2 regions of the Cryobacterium arcticum genome follow, and region 2 is predicted to be linked to the other one. Evidence: predicted binding sites of a transcription regulator. Region 2 holds the regulator's gene; the other holds the start of a gene.
What was found. Region 2 encodes HrcA, which represses chaperone genes, less so after heat shock. Its sites were predicted from a motif close to TTNGCACTCGNNNNNNNCGAGTGCNAA; they were not measured.
Positions count from the first base shown of each region.

Region 1 (7,455 bases), 1.4 Mb from region 2:
CAGGCCGGGAGCGAAGTCGGCGCTGTAGTCGGCCAGGTTGCCGTCAACGAAGTAGAGCTTGTCGCCCGGGAATCCGCCGCCGACCAGGGACGGGGTGATGACCTTTGCCTGGTCGAACGTGATCAGTGCGATCGCGTCGGGGTTGGCTGCGGTGACTTCGGCGATCTGTGCCGCGAAGTTCGCGTCACCCTCGTTGAAGAGCGAGGTCGCGACAACTTCGCCACCGGCTGCCTCGAAGGCGGCGGTGGTGGAGTCGGCGAGGCCGGTTCCGTAGGAGTCGTTGAGCACGATCAGTCCGAGGGTGCTGTTGCCGTCTTCGGCGATCTGGTTGCCCAGAACTTCACCCTGCAGCAGGTCGGAGGGAGCGGTGCGCCAGTAGAGGCCCTTGTCGTCGTAGGACGTGAAGTCCGCCGAGGTGTTGGCCGGGGAGAACTGCACGACGCCGGCACCGGTGATCTGGTCGATGACCGTCTTGGAGACGCCCGAGGACGCCGCACCGATGATCGCGGTGACCTTCTGCGAGAGCAGGTCGGTCACGGAGACGGTGGCGGTGTCGGTCGTGGTGTCGCCCGAGTCACGGAGGATGGCTTCGATGTCGATGCCCAGGCCTGCGTCGTTGACCTCGTTGATGGCGAGCTGTACACCGGCTTCTTCGGGCGGGCCGAGGAAGGCGAGTCCACCACTCTGCGGCAGGATCGTTCCGACCTTCAGGGCCAGATCGCGGTCGCCGGCCTCGACGGGGTTGACATCGCTGCTGGTCGCTGCGGGCTCTTCGGATGCGGCCGGCGTGCTCTCCGACGTGCTGCATCCGGTGAGCAGAAGTGCGCTGACGCCGAAGATGGCGACGCCTGTGACTACGGCGCGGGCCGAGCGGGAGGCCGAGGCCTTCGCGAATACGCTCATGTTGCTCCTAGGGTAAGGGGAATCGAGAGGTCGAGCACGGCAAACGATCGTTGCCGTGTTGCAAAGGTATTCATCGGAACGACATCAAACAAGGCGGTCGTGTTACAGGCGTGTAACGCGACCAAATCGTTACGAAACGTCCTTCTGATCAGGATGCCTTCAGCAGTCGTTCAGCGGGCGCGCGCGGTTTGCCCCCAAACGGGGGCCAGCGGGTGGGCGTAAGAAACCGTAACGGGCGGGGCGCTCCGGATGCGGCGCGGCCCGGCCTCTCAGACCAGGTCGGTCAGCAAACGCCGCTGTGAGCGCCCGGCGACGATCATGTCGACCGTGAGCACGATCAGGGCCACCCAGACCAGGCCGAAGCCGAGCCAGCGTTCGGGCGGCATCGGCTCCTGCAGGACCACGACCCCCACGATCAGCTGCAGGACCGGCGCGAGGTACTGCACCAGCCCGAGCGTGGACAGGGGCAGGCGGCGCGATGCGGCGGCGAAGAACAGCAGCGGCACGGCGGTGATCACTCCGGAGCCGATCAGCGCGACGGTGTGCAACGGGGACACCGTGCCGAAGGTCAGCCCGGTGAGCAGCGACACCACCACGAGCTGCACGATCGCGATGGGCGCCAGCCACATCGTCTCCAGGGTCAGCCCAGTGAGGGCATCCAGGTGCCCGCCGACCCGCTTCTTGATCAGGCCGTAGAGGCCGAAGGAGAAGGCCAGGATGAGAGAGATCCACGGCACGGTGCCGTAGCCGACGCTGAGCACGATCACGGCGATGAAGCTGATCACCACGGCGGCCCACTGGGCGGCGCGCAACCGCTCGTGCAGCACGAGCACCCCAAGCAGCACCGTGATGATCGGGTTGATGAAGTAGCCCAGTGCCGTCTCGACGACGTGTCCGCTCAGGGCGGCGAGGATGAAGGTCTGCCAGTTGATGAAGATCAGCACGCCGGCCAGGCCCATCGTCCAGACCACCCTCGGGGTGCGCAGTGCTGCCACCAGCGGGCGCCACGCCCGGGTCGCGAGGATCAGCACACCGCAGAAGACCAGGGAGAACAGCACCCGCCAGGCCACGATCTCGAACGCGCCCGTGGGCGCAAGGAGCAGGAAGTACAGCGGCAGGAAGCCCCAGATGCCGTAGGAACAGATCGCGTAGATCAGGCCGGTGTTCGCGGCGCTGCGCACGGCAGGTTTACGTCGTGTGGGGCCCTGCGTCATGCCGGTGATCCTGTCTGGGCAGCGGTTTCATTCCGCGAGTGCGGACACGAAAAATCCCGGATGGCCGAGGCCATCCGGGATTCAACGATATGGGGTGTTACTAGCGAACGACGACCGCGAGAACGTCGCGGGCCGACAGAACGAGGAGGTCCTCGCCACCGAACTTGACTTCGGTTCCACCGTACTTGGAGTAGATCACCTTGTCGCCGACGGCGACGTCGAGCGGGATGCGGTTGCCGTTGTCGTCAATGCGGCCGGGGCCGACGGCGACAACTTCGCCTTCCTGGGGCTTCTCTTTGGCGGTGTCCGGGATCACAAGTCCGGAAGCGGTGGTCTGTTCTGCATCCACCTGCTTGATGACGATGCGATCTTCGAGCGGCTTGATGGAGACCGACACGGTTGACCTCTTTCTTAGCTAAGACGTAGTTAGCAGACTCACAGCGAGAGTGCTAAGTCGAGTTTAGGGCGCAACTGGCACTCACGCAACGTGAGTGCCAGAGTGCACGGGACTCCACCCGGTTTCGGTTGATAGGTTTGCGGGATGGATCGCGCCGAGCTCGTTGAGCTGCTCTCACCCGAAGGCCTGCGCCTGCTGGACTCCCTGCCGCCCTACGAGGCCGGCGCCGACGTCGTGCGCACGGTCAGCGCCCTGCGGAAGGCTGGGCACTCCCCCGCCCTCGTGAATGCGGTGCTCTACCAGTCCCGGCTGCGCGCCAAGGCTACGGCCAAGTTCGGCGATTTCGCCAGCCGGATGCTGTTCACCGAGGCCGGCCTCGAGCAGGCCACCCGCCTGCGGGTCGCCGCCCTGCACGCCGGTCGATTCGTGGAGGCCAAGCTCGCCCGGGTCGCCGACGTGGGCTGCGGCATCGGTGGCGACGCCATGGCCATGGCCGCGATGGAGCTCACCGTGACCGCCATCGACATCGACGAGGTCACGGCCACCGTCGCGAGCTTCAACCTCGCCCCGTTCCCCACCGCCTCGGTGCTCTGCGCCGACGCGGCCGGCGTCGACCCGGCCGAGTACGACGCGCTCTGGTTCGACCCGGCCCGCCGCACCGCCGGGCACGGCAACACCAGCCGGCTCACCCGCGCCGAGGACTACTCCCCTCACCTCGACGACGTGTACGCCCTGGCCGAGCGGATGCCCGTGGGCGTCAAGCTCGGCCCGGGCCACGACCGGGAGCAGATCCCGGAGACCGCCGAGGCGCAGTGGGTGTCGGTGGACGGCAAGCTGGTGGAAATGGGCCTGTGGTTCGGCGCGCTCGCCCGCCCGGGCATCCGCCGTGCGGCGCTGCTGCTGACCCGCGACGGTGTGGCCGAGCTGACCGCGCCCGCCGACAGCGAGGACGTACCCGTCGGCGAGCTCGGCGAGTACCTCTACGAACCCGACGGCGCCATCATCCGTGCCCGGTTGATCGGCGACCTGGCCCGGTCGATGGATGCGCTCATGCTCAGCGAAGGCCTGGCCTACCTCACCAGCGCGACGCTCACCGAGACCCCGTTCGCCACCGCGTTCCGGGTCGTGGAGGTGCTGCCCGCCGACGAGAAGAAGCTGCGGATCGCCCTGGCCGAGCGGCGCATCGGCACCCTGGAGATCAAGAAACGCGGGGTGGATGTGGACCCCGCGACGCTGCGCACCCGGTTGAAGCTCAAGGGCCCGGAGTCGGGCACCCTCGTGCTGACGCGCGCGGCCGGGCACAAGGTGGCACTGCTCGTCGAACGCGTCTGAGCGGCGGCCGCTCAGCCGAAGTACGGCGGCAGCACCTGGGTGATCACGACAAGCCAGACCACGCCGAGCAGGATGCCGACGAGCCCGGTGACCAGGCCGAGGATCCAGAGTCCGCCGCTGCGGCGTTCGACGAACCGGGCCACGAGCGCGAGCACGACCGCGGCGAGAGCCAGCGGCACCGCCCAGACCACGAAAATGCCCGCCAGCATGCTGAGCGAGCCGCAGACCACGGCGGCCACGCTGAGGCCACGGCGGATCGGGTGCGTCTGGATCTCAGCCGTCGTGTAGACGTAGGGCACCCATTCGGTGGGCGCGGTGATCGTGGACTCGTAGGCCAGTTCCCCGGCGACAGGAGGCCGGGTGAGGCCGGTGGGCCGGGCCTCGGTCTGGGCGGTGGGCCGGTGGGCGGGCTGGCCGGCCGGTGGGCCGTCGGGCCGCCGCACGGGCTGCCCGGTGGGCAGTCCCTCAGTGGCGGGTGCGGCCGAGGAACCCTGCGCGGCCTGCCGGGCCCGAGCTTCGGCGCGCGTCTGGGCCTGCCCGGTGGAGTTCTGCGCTCCGGCGCTCTCCGGCTGCGGCTCTGCCCGGGTGTCGGGCTGCCCGGGCTGCGGCATGGGTGGGGCTCATTTCTCAAATCGGCCGGCGTAAAGTCAGCCGATGTGGCTACCGGCCGCGGGGTGATCCGAGTGTCAGTAGTAGTAGTTGTTGGGCATGCTCGCGAAGACTAGCGCCCACAGCAGAATACTCAATAGCGCCAGGGCGATGCCCACGAATCCGGTGATGATGCCGGTGAGCCAGAAGCCCCGGCCGCTGGGTTCCCGGTTGCGGGCGATGAAACCGAGCACCACACCGGCGGCCGGCAGGATGATCGCCAGGATGCCCCCGAAGATCGGGAAGAACGCGACGGGCGAACCGAGGATGCCGATCACGCCGGCGACCATCGACAGGATGCTCAGGATCGGCTGCTTGGTGGGCGTGTAGGACGGCGGCGGGCCGTAGCCGGTGGCCGGGGCTCCCGGCGTGGGCGGGCCATACCCGGGCGGCGGTGGGCCGTAGCCGGGCTGCACGGCACCGGAGCCGGACGGAGGTGTGCCGTAGCCGGGCTGCGGGGCGCCGTAGGGCGGTGGGGTGGGCGGTCCCTGCGTGGGCGGGGGGCCTTGTGCGGGCGGCGGGCCACCGGGCGGCGGGCTCGCGGGCGGCGGGTTCGAGGCGGGCGGGGGCCCGGCGGCCGGGGTTCCAGCGTCAGACGGCTCGGAGGCCGAAGGGGTTCCCGCGGCGCTGTCCTGCGGGAAATCCGGGACCTGGGGCACGTCGGGCACCTGCGGGACGTCGGGTACCTGGGGAACCTCGGGGTGCGGAGTGTTCGGATCAGTCATGACTGGTTCCTTTCCTGTGCTGCCGGAGCTGCCTGCGGGACCCGGATGTCGGCATCCGGAGTCTGCGCCGTGGCCGGTGGTCGACCGGCCCGGCCAGAATGCCGAGCCGGTGCGGCCGGGGCTAGTAGGTGCTGTACGAGCCGTTGTTGATGCCCGCGATCGTCGCCAGGACGATCACGATGATGAAGATGATGCCGCCGATCAGGCCTACGTAGCCGAGGACCAGGCCGGCGATCGCGAGGCCGCGGCCCTTCTCGCCGGTCTTCTTGATCTGGCTGAGGGCGATGTGACCGCAGATCACCGCGGCGAGGGAGACGAAGAACGCGCTGACCAGGGAAATGATCGCGAGAACATTCCACTTGTCAGCGGCGTTCGGCTGGCCGTAGCCCTGCGGCGAGTAGGCCTGGGCGGCGGGTGCCGAGCCGTATGCAGGGGCGGCGGGCGCGGAGCCGTAGGCGGGCGGGGCCGGCGGGGTGTACGCGGGCGGCGGAGTGGGCTCGTTGGATGCGGGAGTCTGGTTTGGATCGGTCATTGTGAGGGCTCCTTCACATGGGTGCAGCATAGGCAAGCGGCGCTGGGTGCGGCGGTGCCATAGTGGCACCCACGCCATGGGGGTGTCAACGTGCATGCGCCGCGGTGAACCCCCAGGGTCAGAGTACCGCGTCCGCCCGTGAAACGCTTGGTGAACTGCGGTTTCAGGCTTGGATGAGCGACACCGGCAGGGTCGAGTCCGCACCGAAGTCGAGGGTGGAGGGAGCGTGCCCGGCCATGATGAGCTGGGCGCCGAGGGCGGCGATCATGGCACCGTTGTCGGTGCAGAGCGACAGCGGCGGGATACGCAGGGCGATGCCCGCCGCACAGGTACGTTCCTGGGCCACCTGGCGCAGCCTGGCGTTGGCGATCACGCCGCCGCCAAGGAGCAGCCGGGGCACCCCGAGGTCGGTGCACGCCGCGACGGCCTTGGTGAGCAGCACGTCGACTACGGCCTCGCGGAAGCTCGCCGCGACGTCGTCGATCGGCACGGTCTCGCCGGCGTCCTGCTTCTGCTCCACCCACCGGGCCACCGAGGTCTTCAGGCCGGAGAAGGAGAAGTCGTAGCGGTGCTGGGCCATGTCCTTCTGGTGGCTGAGTCCGCGCGGGAAACGGATGGCGGTGGGGTCGCCGGTCGCGGCCACCCGGTCGATCTGCGGGCCACCCGGGTAGGGCAGGCCGAGCACCCGTGCCACCTTGTCGAAGGCCTCGCCGGCAGCGTCGTCGATGGTCTCGCCGAGCAGCTCCACGTCGGAGACGAGGTCGCGCACGAGCAGCAGCGAGGTGTGCCCGCCGGAGACCAGCAGGGCGATGGTGGGGTATTCGAGCGGCGCATCCGTCGTGACACCCTCGCCGCGGAGCAGGTCGGCGCCGACGTGTCCGACGAGGTGGTTGACGGCGTAGATGGGCACGTCGAGCGCCAGCGCCAGGGACTTGGCGGCGCCCACGCCCACCATGAGCGCGCCGGCGAGGCCGGGGCCGCTCGTGACGGCGATGGCGTCGATCTCGTCGAGCCGCACCTCGGCCTCGGCGAGCGCGGCGCGGATGGCGGGCACCATTTCCTCGAGGTGCGCGCGGGCGGCGACCTCGGGCACGACGCCGCCGTAGCGGGCGTGTTCGTCCATGGAGGAGGCGATGGTGTTGGAGAGCAGGGTGGTGCCGCGCACGATGCCGATGCCCGTCTCGTCGCAGGAAGTCTCGATGCCGAGCACGAGCGGGTCGGTGCGGTTGAGCGGGCGGGCGGGGGCGGCATCCGTGGTGAACTGCATCTCGGCGGGGGGAATGGGCAGGCGCATGACGATCGCATCCACGTTGTCTGGTTGGTAGTAGCCGCGGCGCACGCCGAGGTCTTCGAAGCCGAGCGAGCGGTAGAGGTGCTGGGCGCCGGGGTTGTCGGCGCGCACCTCGAGGAAGGTCTCGCGGGCGCCGCGCTTGCGGGCCTCGGTGATCAGGCTCTGCATGAGCACCCGGCCGAGGCCCCGGCCGCGGGCTTCCTCGGCCACGGCGATGGTCTGGATATCGCTCTCGGGCGACCGCTGGGCGGCCTGCAGGCCGGCGTAGGCGACGATGTGGTCTGGGGCGTCGGGCGGGAACGCGACCAGGTAGTAGCAGCCGGGGTCGGCGACGTCGCGGGCCATCATCTCGGTGGACCAGGCGTCGTTCTCGAAGATCGACGTCTCCAGGGCCATGATCGCGTCGACGTCGT
Region 1 covers NZ_CP016282.1:3,232,361-3,239,815, forward strand. The annotation lists gene PA27867_RS14635 (ABC transporter substrate-binding protein) at 1-903, opposite strand, end outside; gene rarD (EamA family transporter RarD) at 1,173-2,117, opposite strand; gene groES (co-chaperone GroES) at 2,218-2,514, opposite strand; gene PA27867_RS14650 (THUMP-like domain-containing protein) at 2,659-3,846, shown strand; gene PA27867_RS14655 (hypothetical protein) at 3,858-4,457, opposite strand; gene PA27867_RS14660 (DUF4190 domain-containing protein) at 4,533-5,219, opposite strand; gene PA27867_RS21095 (DUF4190 domain-containing protein) at 5,341-5,751, opposite strand; gene tsaD (tRNA (adenosine(37)-N6)-threonylcarbamoyltransferase complex transferase subunit TsaD) at 5,915-7,455, opposite strand, start outside.
Region 1: groES (co-chaperone GroES) is a predicted target of HrcA. The motif match lies at 2,589-2,615, and genes of this name have one in related genera.

Region 2 (7,455 bases):
GCCTCGACGGCCGGCCGGGTCAGGATGATGCGGTCGACCTCCTTGCGCTGCAGCGCCTGCACGGCCTTGGCCATGGCGAGGTAGGTCTTGCCGGTTCCGGCTGGTCCGATGCCGAAGACGATGGCGTTCTCGTCGATCGCGTTGACGTAGCTGCTCTGGCCAAGGGTCTTGGGGCGAACCGTGAGACCGCGCGACGTGAGGATGGCCTGGCCGAGCACCGTCGAGGGGCTCGAGGTGCTGTCGGCGCCGAGCATGCGCGCGGAGGTGGTGACCTCGGTCTCGCCGAGGTCAGCTCCGGTGCGCAACAACAGTTGGAGCTCCTCGATCAGGCGCACCACGGCATCCGTGGATGCGGCCGGACCGGTGAGGGTGACCTCGTTGCCGCGGACGTGCACGGTGACGTCCGGGTATTCCTTCTCGATGGTGCTGAGGAACCGGTCTTGAGGGCCGAGCAGGCGCACCATGGCGACGCCGTCGACGAGGAGTGTGCGCACCGCTGGCAGTGCGCCGGTTCCGGGAGTCTCCGGGTCAGAGGGCTGCAAGCGTGCCCTCCTCGAGAGTGCCGCCGAGCACATGGGCGTGCACGTGGAAGACGGTCTGCCCGGCCGAGGCGCCGGTGTTAAAGATCAAGCGGTACTCCCCCGCGCAGTGCTCCTCGGCCACCCGGCCTGCCACGGCGATGAGTTCGGCGAGGAGGGCCGGGTCGCCCGCCGCGAGTTCGCCGACGTTCCGGTACTGCTGGGTCTTGGTGGTCACGACCACGTGCACGGGCGCCTGCGGGGCGATGTCGTTGAACGCGATGATGTGGTCGGTTTCCGCGACGATGGTCGCCGGAATCTCGCGCGCGGCAATGCGGCTGAAGATGGAGGGTTCTGCACCGGAGGAGGCCATACGTCTATCTTAAGCGGAACTACCAGCGACCGAGGGTTGCGTTCAGGATGGCGACGGCGGCGGGGCCCGCCGTGGACGTGCGCAGCACGGTGTCGCCCAGGCGCACCCGGCTGGCGCCGGCCGCCTCGAGGATCTCCAGTTCCGATGCGGCGATCCCGCCCTCCGGGCCCACGACGAGAACGATGTCGCGGTCGTCGGTCGGCGGCGCGATCGCGGTCAGCCGGGTCTCGGCGGTGGGCTCGAGCAGCAGCATCCGGCTGGTGGCGGCGAGCTGGGCCAGCTGCTTGGTGCTGGTCAACGCCGACACCTCGGGCAGCCAGGGCCGGATCGACTGCTTGCTGGCCTCACGCACGATGGCGGCCCAGCGGGCCTGCCCCTTCTGCACCTTGACGCCCTCCCAGCGCACCACGGACCGCGAGGCCGCCCAGGGGATGACCCCGTCGATGCCGAGTTCGGTGGCCGCCTGCACCGCGAGTTCGTCGCGGTCGCCCTTGGCCAGCGCCTGCACGAGTAGGATACGCGGCGTGGCCGGCGGGCTGTGCCGCACGGAGTCCACGCGCAGCACGAGCTCGGCCGGAGCCGCGGTCATCACGGTGACCCCCAGCATCAGCCCGGCGCCGTCGCCCAGCAGCAGGGTCTCGCCCGGGCGAACCCGGCTGACCGTGACGGCGTGCTTGGCCTCGGCGCCGGTGAGGCTCACGGTGGCCCCCACCTGCGTGGCGGAGGGGGCCTGGGCGAGAGTCTCGGAGAGGAAGAAATGCGCCATCGCTAGCGGGCGCCCCTACCCGAGGAACCGGTCGCGGAGCTTCGCGAACAGGCCCTGCTGGAAGTGGCTGAGGGCCGGAGCGGCCACCTTGTGCCTGGCGGCGAAGGCCTCGATGAGTTCGCGTTCCTTGTGGTCGAGCTTGGTGGGGGTGAGCACCTGCACGCCGACCCGCAGGTCGCCGCGGCCGTTGCCGCGCAGGCGGGTGATACCGCGGTCCTTGACCGTGAGGATCTCGCCGGCCTGGACGCCCGGGCGGAGTTCGACCTCGATGTCACCGTCGAGGGCCTTGACCGTGGCGGTCGCACCCAGGATGGCGTCGGTCATGGGCACCTCGAGGGTGCAGAGCAGGTCGTCGCCGTCGCGGCTGAAGACGTCGTGGTGCCGCACCTTCATCTCCAGATAGAGATCGCCGTTGGGGCCTCCGGCCGGTCCGGCCTCTCCGCTGCCGGGCATCTGCAGGCGCAGACCCGTGTCGACGCCGGCGGGGATGTCCACCGGAACGGTGCGGCGGGCGCGCACGCGGCCCTGGCCCTGGCAGGTGACGCAGGGGGTGGCGATGATGGTGCCGTAGCCGCGGCAGGAGCCGCAGGGGCTGGAGGTCATCACGTTGCCGAGCAGGGAGCGCACGGCGCGCTGGATGCTTCCGGTGCCGTGGCAGATGTCGCAGGTCACCGGGGAGGTGCCGGGCTGGCAGCAGCTGCCGTTGCAGGTGGCGCAGACGATCGCGGTGTCCACCTCGATGTCGCGGTGGGTGCCGAAGACGACCTCGTCGAGGTCGAGCTCGACCCGGATGAGGGCGTCCTGTCCTCGTTCGCGACGCGACCGGGGGCCGCGGCTGCCGCCGCCTCCCCCGCCGAAGAAGGTCTCGAAGATGTCGCCGAAGTTGCCGGCGTCGAATCCGCCGCCCTGGCTGGAGTTGCCCGAGCCGCCACGGTCGTAGTTCTGGCGCTGCTTGGGGTCCGAGAGCACGTCGTAGGCGTGGGTGATGGTCTTGAACCGCTCGGATGCCTCGGCGCCCGGGTTCACATCGGGGTGCAGCTGGCGGGCGAGGCGCCGGTACGCCTTCTTGATCTCGTCGGTGGTGGCATCGCGCGCGACGCCGAGTGCTTCGTAATGGTCAGCCAAAGCTGGCTCTCCTCGGGTTCTGGGGGTGAAAAGTGTCGGTGGGAAGGTGTGGGGGCGGCTAGTTCTCGCCGAGCAGGCGCGAGAGGTACCGGGCGACGGCGCGCACCGCCGCCATGTTGTTGGAATAGTCCATCCGGGTCGGACCGAGCACGCCCAGCCGGGCGGCATCGCCGTGGGAGGTGTAGCCGCTCGTGAGCACGGACGTCTCACCCAGGCCGAACGGCGCGTTCTCGCGGCCGATGCTCACCGAGACGCCGTGCTGGTCGGTGGCCATCTCGCCGAACAGGCGCAACAGCACCACCTGCTCTTCGATGGCCTCGAGCACGGGGTAGATGCTGCCGCTGAAGTCGTCCTCAGTGCGCACCAGGTTCGCAGCACCGGCCATGACCAGGCGGTCCTGCCGGTTGGCGCCCACCTGGTCCCGCAGGGTGCCGGTGATGAGGTCGATCAGGTCCTGCAGTTCGGGCGGGCCCAGCCCGGTCGGCCCGGTCAGGGCGGCGGCCGCCTCGCTCATGCTCAGGCCACCGACCACGGCGTTGAGCCGGGTGCGGAGTTCGGCCAGGGCAGTCTCGTCCAGGGTGCGGGTCAACTCCACCACACGCTGTTCGACGCGGCCCGAGTCGGTGATCAGGACCGACAGCACCCGGGTGTCGCTGAGCGGCACGAGTTCGATGTGGCGCACGGTGGCGCGCGACAACGACGGGTACTGCACGAGGGCCACCTGATGGGTCAGCTGCGAGAGCAGCCGCACGCTCCGCGCGAGCACCTCGTCCAGGTCGGCGGACTGGCCGAGGAAGACCTCGATGGCCTGCCGCTGGGCGACCGTGAGCGGGCGCAGGTCGGCCAGGTGGTCGACGAAGAGGCGGTAGCCCTTGTCGGTGGGGATACGCCCGGACGAGGTGTGGGGAGCAATGATGAGCTCCTCCTCCTCGAGCAGGGCCATGTCGTTGCGGATGGTGGCCGCCGACACGCCGAAGGCGTGCCTGTCGACGATGGACTTGGAGCCGACGGGTTCACGGGAGGCCACGTAGTCCTGCACGATGACGCGGAGCACCTCGAGACTACGATCCGACACCATTCCGATCGCCTCCCTCATGCCCGCTCGCGCCGCCAGCTGGCTGGCACTCTCATTGTTTGACTGCTAATCATATCGCGGGTGGGCCGGATACCCATTGCTCCCCGACGATTTTGCGCAGTAGCGTGGGCTCAAGCACGTCCACGCACCGCTCACCGAAGGACACCGTCATGAGTTATCCCACCGGTCAGGGACCATCGAACGGGCCGTCATCAGGGCCTCCGCTCTCCCAGGAGCAGGACAGGCAGTGGGCGTCACTGGCCCATCTGGGCGGCATCCTCTCGTTCCCGCCCTCCCTGATCATCTGGCTGGTCTTCAAGGACCGCGGCCCGTTCACCAATGAACAGGGCAAGGAGGCACTGAACTTCCAGATCACCCTGCTGATCGGCTATGTGGCCCTGAACGTGATCTCCACGGTTCTCAGCCTGGTCACGTTCGGCCTGCTGTCCGGGCTCTTCTCGCTCGGCTGGGTGTTGTGGCTGGTCGGATCGATCTTTTCGGTGCTCGGTTACCTGAGCGCCCGCGACGGCCGCCCGTACCGCTACCCCTTCTCTATCCGTCTGATCAGCTAGTTTGCAGACTCCCGGTTGGGGTGAGCGGCGCTATTCTGGTGTGAGCGGCGCCCGACGCCGCCCCGCACCGCCGGGAGTCACGAAGGAGATCCCATGTCAGAGGCCACGCCTCCCCCCGCAGCCCCGTACCAGGCACAGAGTCAGCTGAGCCCGGCCGACGAGAAGCTCTGGGCGACCCTGATCCACATCGGCGGGATCCTGTTCAGCTTCCTGCCGGCCCTGATCGGCTACATCGTGCTCAAGGACCGCGGCCCGTTCATCCGGGCGCACACCGCAACGGCGCTGAACTTCCAGATCACCCTGGCCATCGCCGGGTTCGTCGGAGGCATTCTCACCGTCATCGGCATCGGCTTCCTGATCCTGGCCGCGGTGTGGATCCTCAACATCGTCTTCAGCATCATTGCCGCCATCGCCGCCAACAAGGGCGAGTGGTACTCCTACCCGCTCACCATCAAGTTCCTCAACTAACCCCTGTCCCGCTCGCGAGCTGTGCGGTAAGCACCCACAACGCGCGCGTTCCGGGGCTCGACGCACGGTTCGCGGGTGGGGGCCTGGGTTCAGTCGGTGAGGAGTCGGCGCACCACGGCGTCGGCCAGGAGCCGCCCGCGCAGGGTCAGCTCGATGGTGCCGCCGATCGCTGCCCTCGCATCGATGAGTTCATCTGCGATCAGGCCGGCCACCTCTCGGCGCCCCGCCGTCGTCAACGTCGCCACGGGGATGCCCTCGCGGATGCGGGTGAGCAACAGCACCCGCTCCAGCTCGCGGGTGTCATCGTCGAGGGTCTCGCGTCCGGCCGCCGGGGAGTGCCCGGCGAGGATCCGGTCGGCGTACGCCGCCGGGTGCTTGACGTTCCACCAGCGCACCCCGCCGATGTGGCTGTGCGCTCCGGGGCCCACGCCCCACCAGTCGGCGCTCCTCCAGTAGGAGAGGTTGTGCCGGGAGCGGTGCTCAGTGCCCCGTGACCAGTTGCTGACCTCGTACCATTCGTAGCCGGCCTCGGCCAGGAGCCGGTCGGCCAATTCGTAGAAGTCGGCCTGCAGGTCCTCGTCGGGCTGCACGAGCTCGCCGCGGCGGATCTGCCTGGCCAGCTTGGTGCCGTCTTCGACGATGAGCGAGTAGGCGCTGATGTGGTCGGGGTTCTGTCCGATCGCATGCTCGAGGCTGGCCCGCCAGTTCTCGATGGTCTCCCCCGGGGTGCCGTAGATGAGGTCGAGGCTCACGTCCAGGCCGGCGTCCCTGGCCCACTGCACGACGAGCGGAACCCGCTCGGGGTCGTGCGTGCGCTCGAGGGTGGCGAGCACGCTCGGCACGGCCGACTGCATACCGAAGGACACCCGGGTGAAACCGGCGGCCTTGAGCTGTAGCAAGTAGGCGAGGTCGACGGAGTCCGGGTTCGCCTCGGTGGTGATCTCGGCGCCGGGCACCATGCCGAAGGTGTCCCGAACGGCGTGCAGCATCCGCACCAGGTGGTCCGCGGGAAGCAGGGTGGGTGTGCCGCCGCCGAAGAAGACCGTGGCGGCCGGCCGGGCCGCGACGCCGGACGCGGCCAGGATGCGGGCGGCGGACTCGACCTCGAGCACGGCCTGGCTGGCGTAGTCGCTCTGCTTCACCCCGCGCAGTTCGGTGGCGGTGTAGGTGTTGAAGTCGCAATAGCCGCAGCGCACTTTGCAGAACGGCACGTGCAGGTAGACCCCGAAGTCGCGTTCGTCAGCACCGACCCCGGCCGAGGCCGGCAGCAGTCCGTCGAGTGGTGCGGGATCGCCGACCGGATGCGGTCCAGCCATCCGGTCAGGCCATCCCGACGGGGTGCAGGGCGCGGAGGTAGCGGCGTGTGTAGCGTTCCTGCTGGAAGCGCAGGACCGGCCAGGCCAGGCGGTAGTACCAGGTGCTGGGCCGGGAGAACGAGCGGATCGTGAGCCAGACGGAGTCGTCAGGGCGGCGGTCGACGATGAACGCTTCCTCGCCGTTCTGCGGGTGGCCGCGCATGGTTCCGTAGGCGAAGCCGATCTTGTCGGCCTCGTCGATGACGTAGACCACGCGCACCGGTGCGGCGACCGTGAACGGGCCGTTCGGGATCTTGAGCACGCCGGTCATGCCGTTGCTGATGAAGGGGGTGCCGTCTTCGGCGAAGGTGGCCTCGTTCACCGGGTGCTCCTGGTTGGGAGCCGGGGTGCCGTCGTCGGTGAAGACGATGCCGGTGTACTGCACGCCTGTTCCGGCGTCGAGGTCGGTGACCTCGATGCCGCTGCCCCGCTGGATGCCCCAGGTCATCAGGGACGTGGTCGCTGCGCGGAAGCGTTCCTCGCCGCTGCCCAGGCGCACGGTGCGCTCGAGCGGCCGGTGCCCCTTGGGTGGGTAGCGCATGAGGTCGGACGCGAGGGTGCCGCCGATGGCGGCGTAGGTCACGGCGGCGTCGGTGAAGGTCGAGCGTCGCATGACGGTTACTTCTTTTCCTTCTTGGGCGGTTCGTCGCCGGAGAGCGCAGCGATGAACGCCTCCTGCGGGACCTCGACCCGGCCGACCATCTTCATGCGCTTCTTGCCTTCTTTCTGCTTTTCGAGCAGCTTGCGCTTGCGGGAGATGTCACCGCCGTAGCACTTGGCCAGCACGTCCTTGCGGATGGCGCTGATCGATTCGCGAGCGATGATGCGGGCGCCGATGGCGGCCTGGATGGGCACGTCGAACTGCTGGCGCGGAATGAGCTTGCGGAGGCGCCCGGTCATGAGGACGCCGTAGTCGTAGGCCTTGTCGCGGTGCACGATGGCGCTGAACGCGTCGACCTGTTCGCCCTGGAGCAGGATGTCGACCTTGACCAGGTCGGCCTCCTGCGAGCCGATGGGCTCGTAGTCCAACGACGCGTAGCCGGCGGTCTTGCTCTTGAGCTGGTCGAAGAAGTCGAACACGATCTCGCCCAGCGGCATCGTGTAACGGATCTCGACCCGGTCCTCACCGAGGTACTCCATGCCGAGCAGGGTGCCGCGGCGGCCCTGGCAGAGTTCCATGATCACGCCGACGTAGTCCTTGGG
Region 2 covers NZ_CP016282.1:1,837,628-1,845,082, reverse strand. The annotation lists gene PA27867_RS08220 (PhoH family protein) at 1-575, opposite strand, end outside; gene PA27867_RS08215 (HIT domain-containing protein) at 529-891, opposite strand; gene PA27867_RS08210 (16S rRNA (uracil(1498)-N(3))-methyltransferase) at 911-1,657, opposite strand; gene dnaJ (molecular chaperone DnaJ) at 1,673-2,782, opposite strand; gene hrcA (heat-inducible transcriptional repressor HrcA) at 2,841-3,860, opposite strand; gene PA27867_RS08195 (DUF4870 domain-containing protein) at 4,028-4,429, shown strand; gene PA27867_RS08190 (DUF4870 domain-containing protein) at 4,523-4,897, shown strand; gene hemW (radical SAM family heme chaperone HemW) at 4,987-6,213, opposite strand; gene PA27867_RS08180 (DUF1990 family protein) at 6,218-6,865, opposite strand; gene lepA (translation elongation factor 4) at 6,871-7,455, opposite strand, start outside.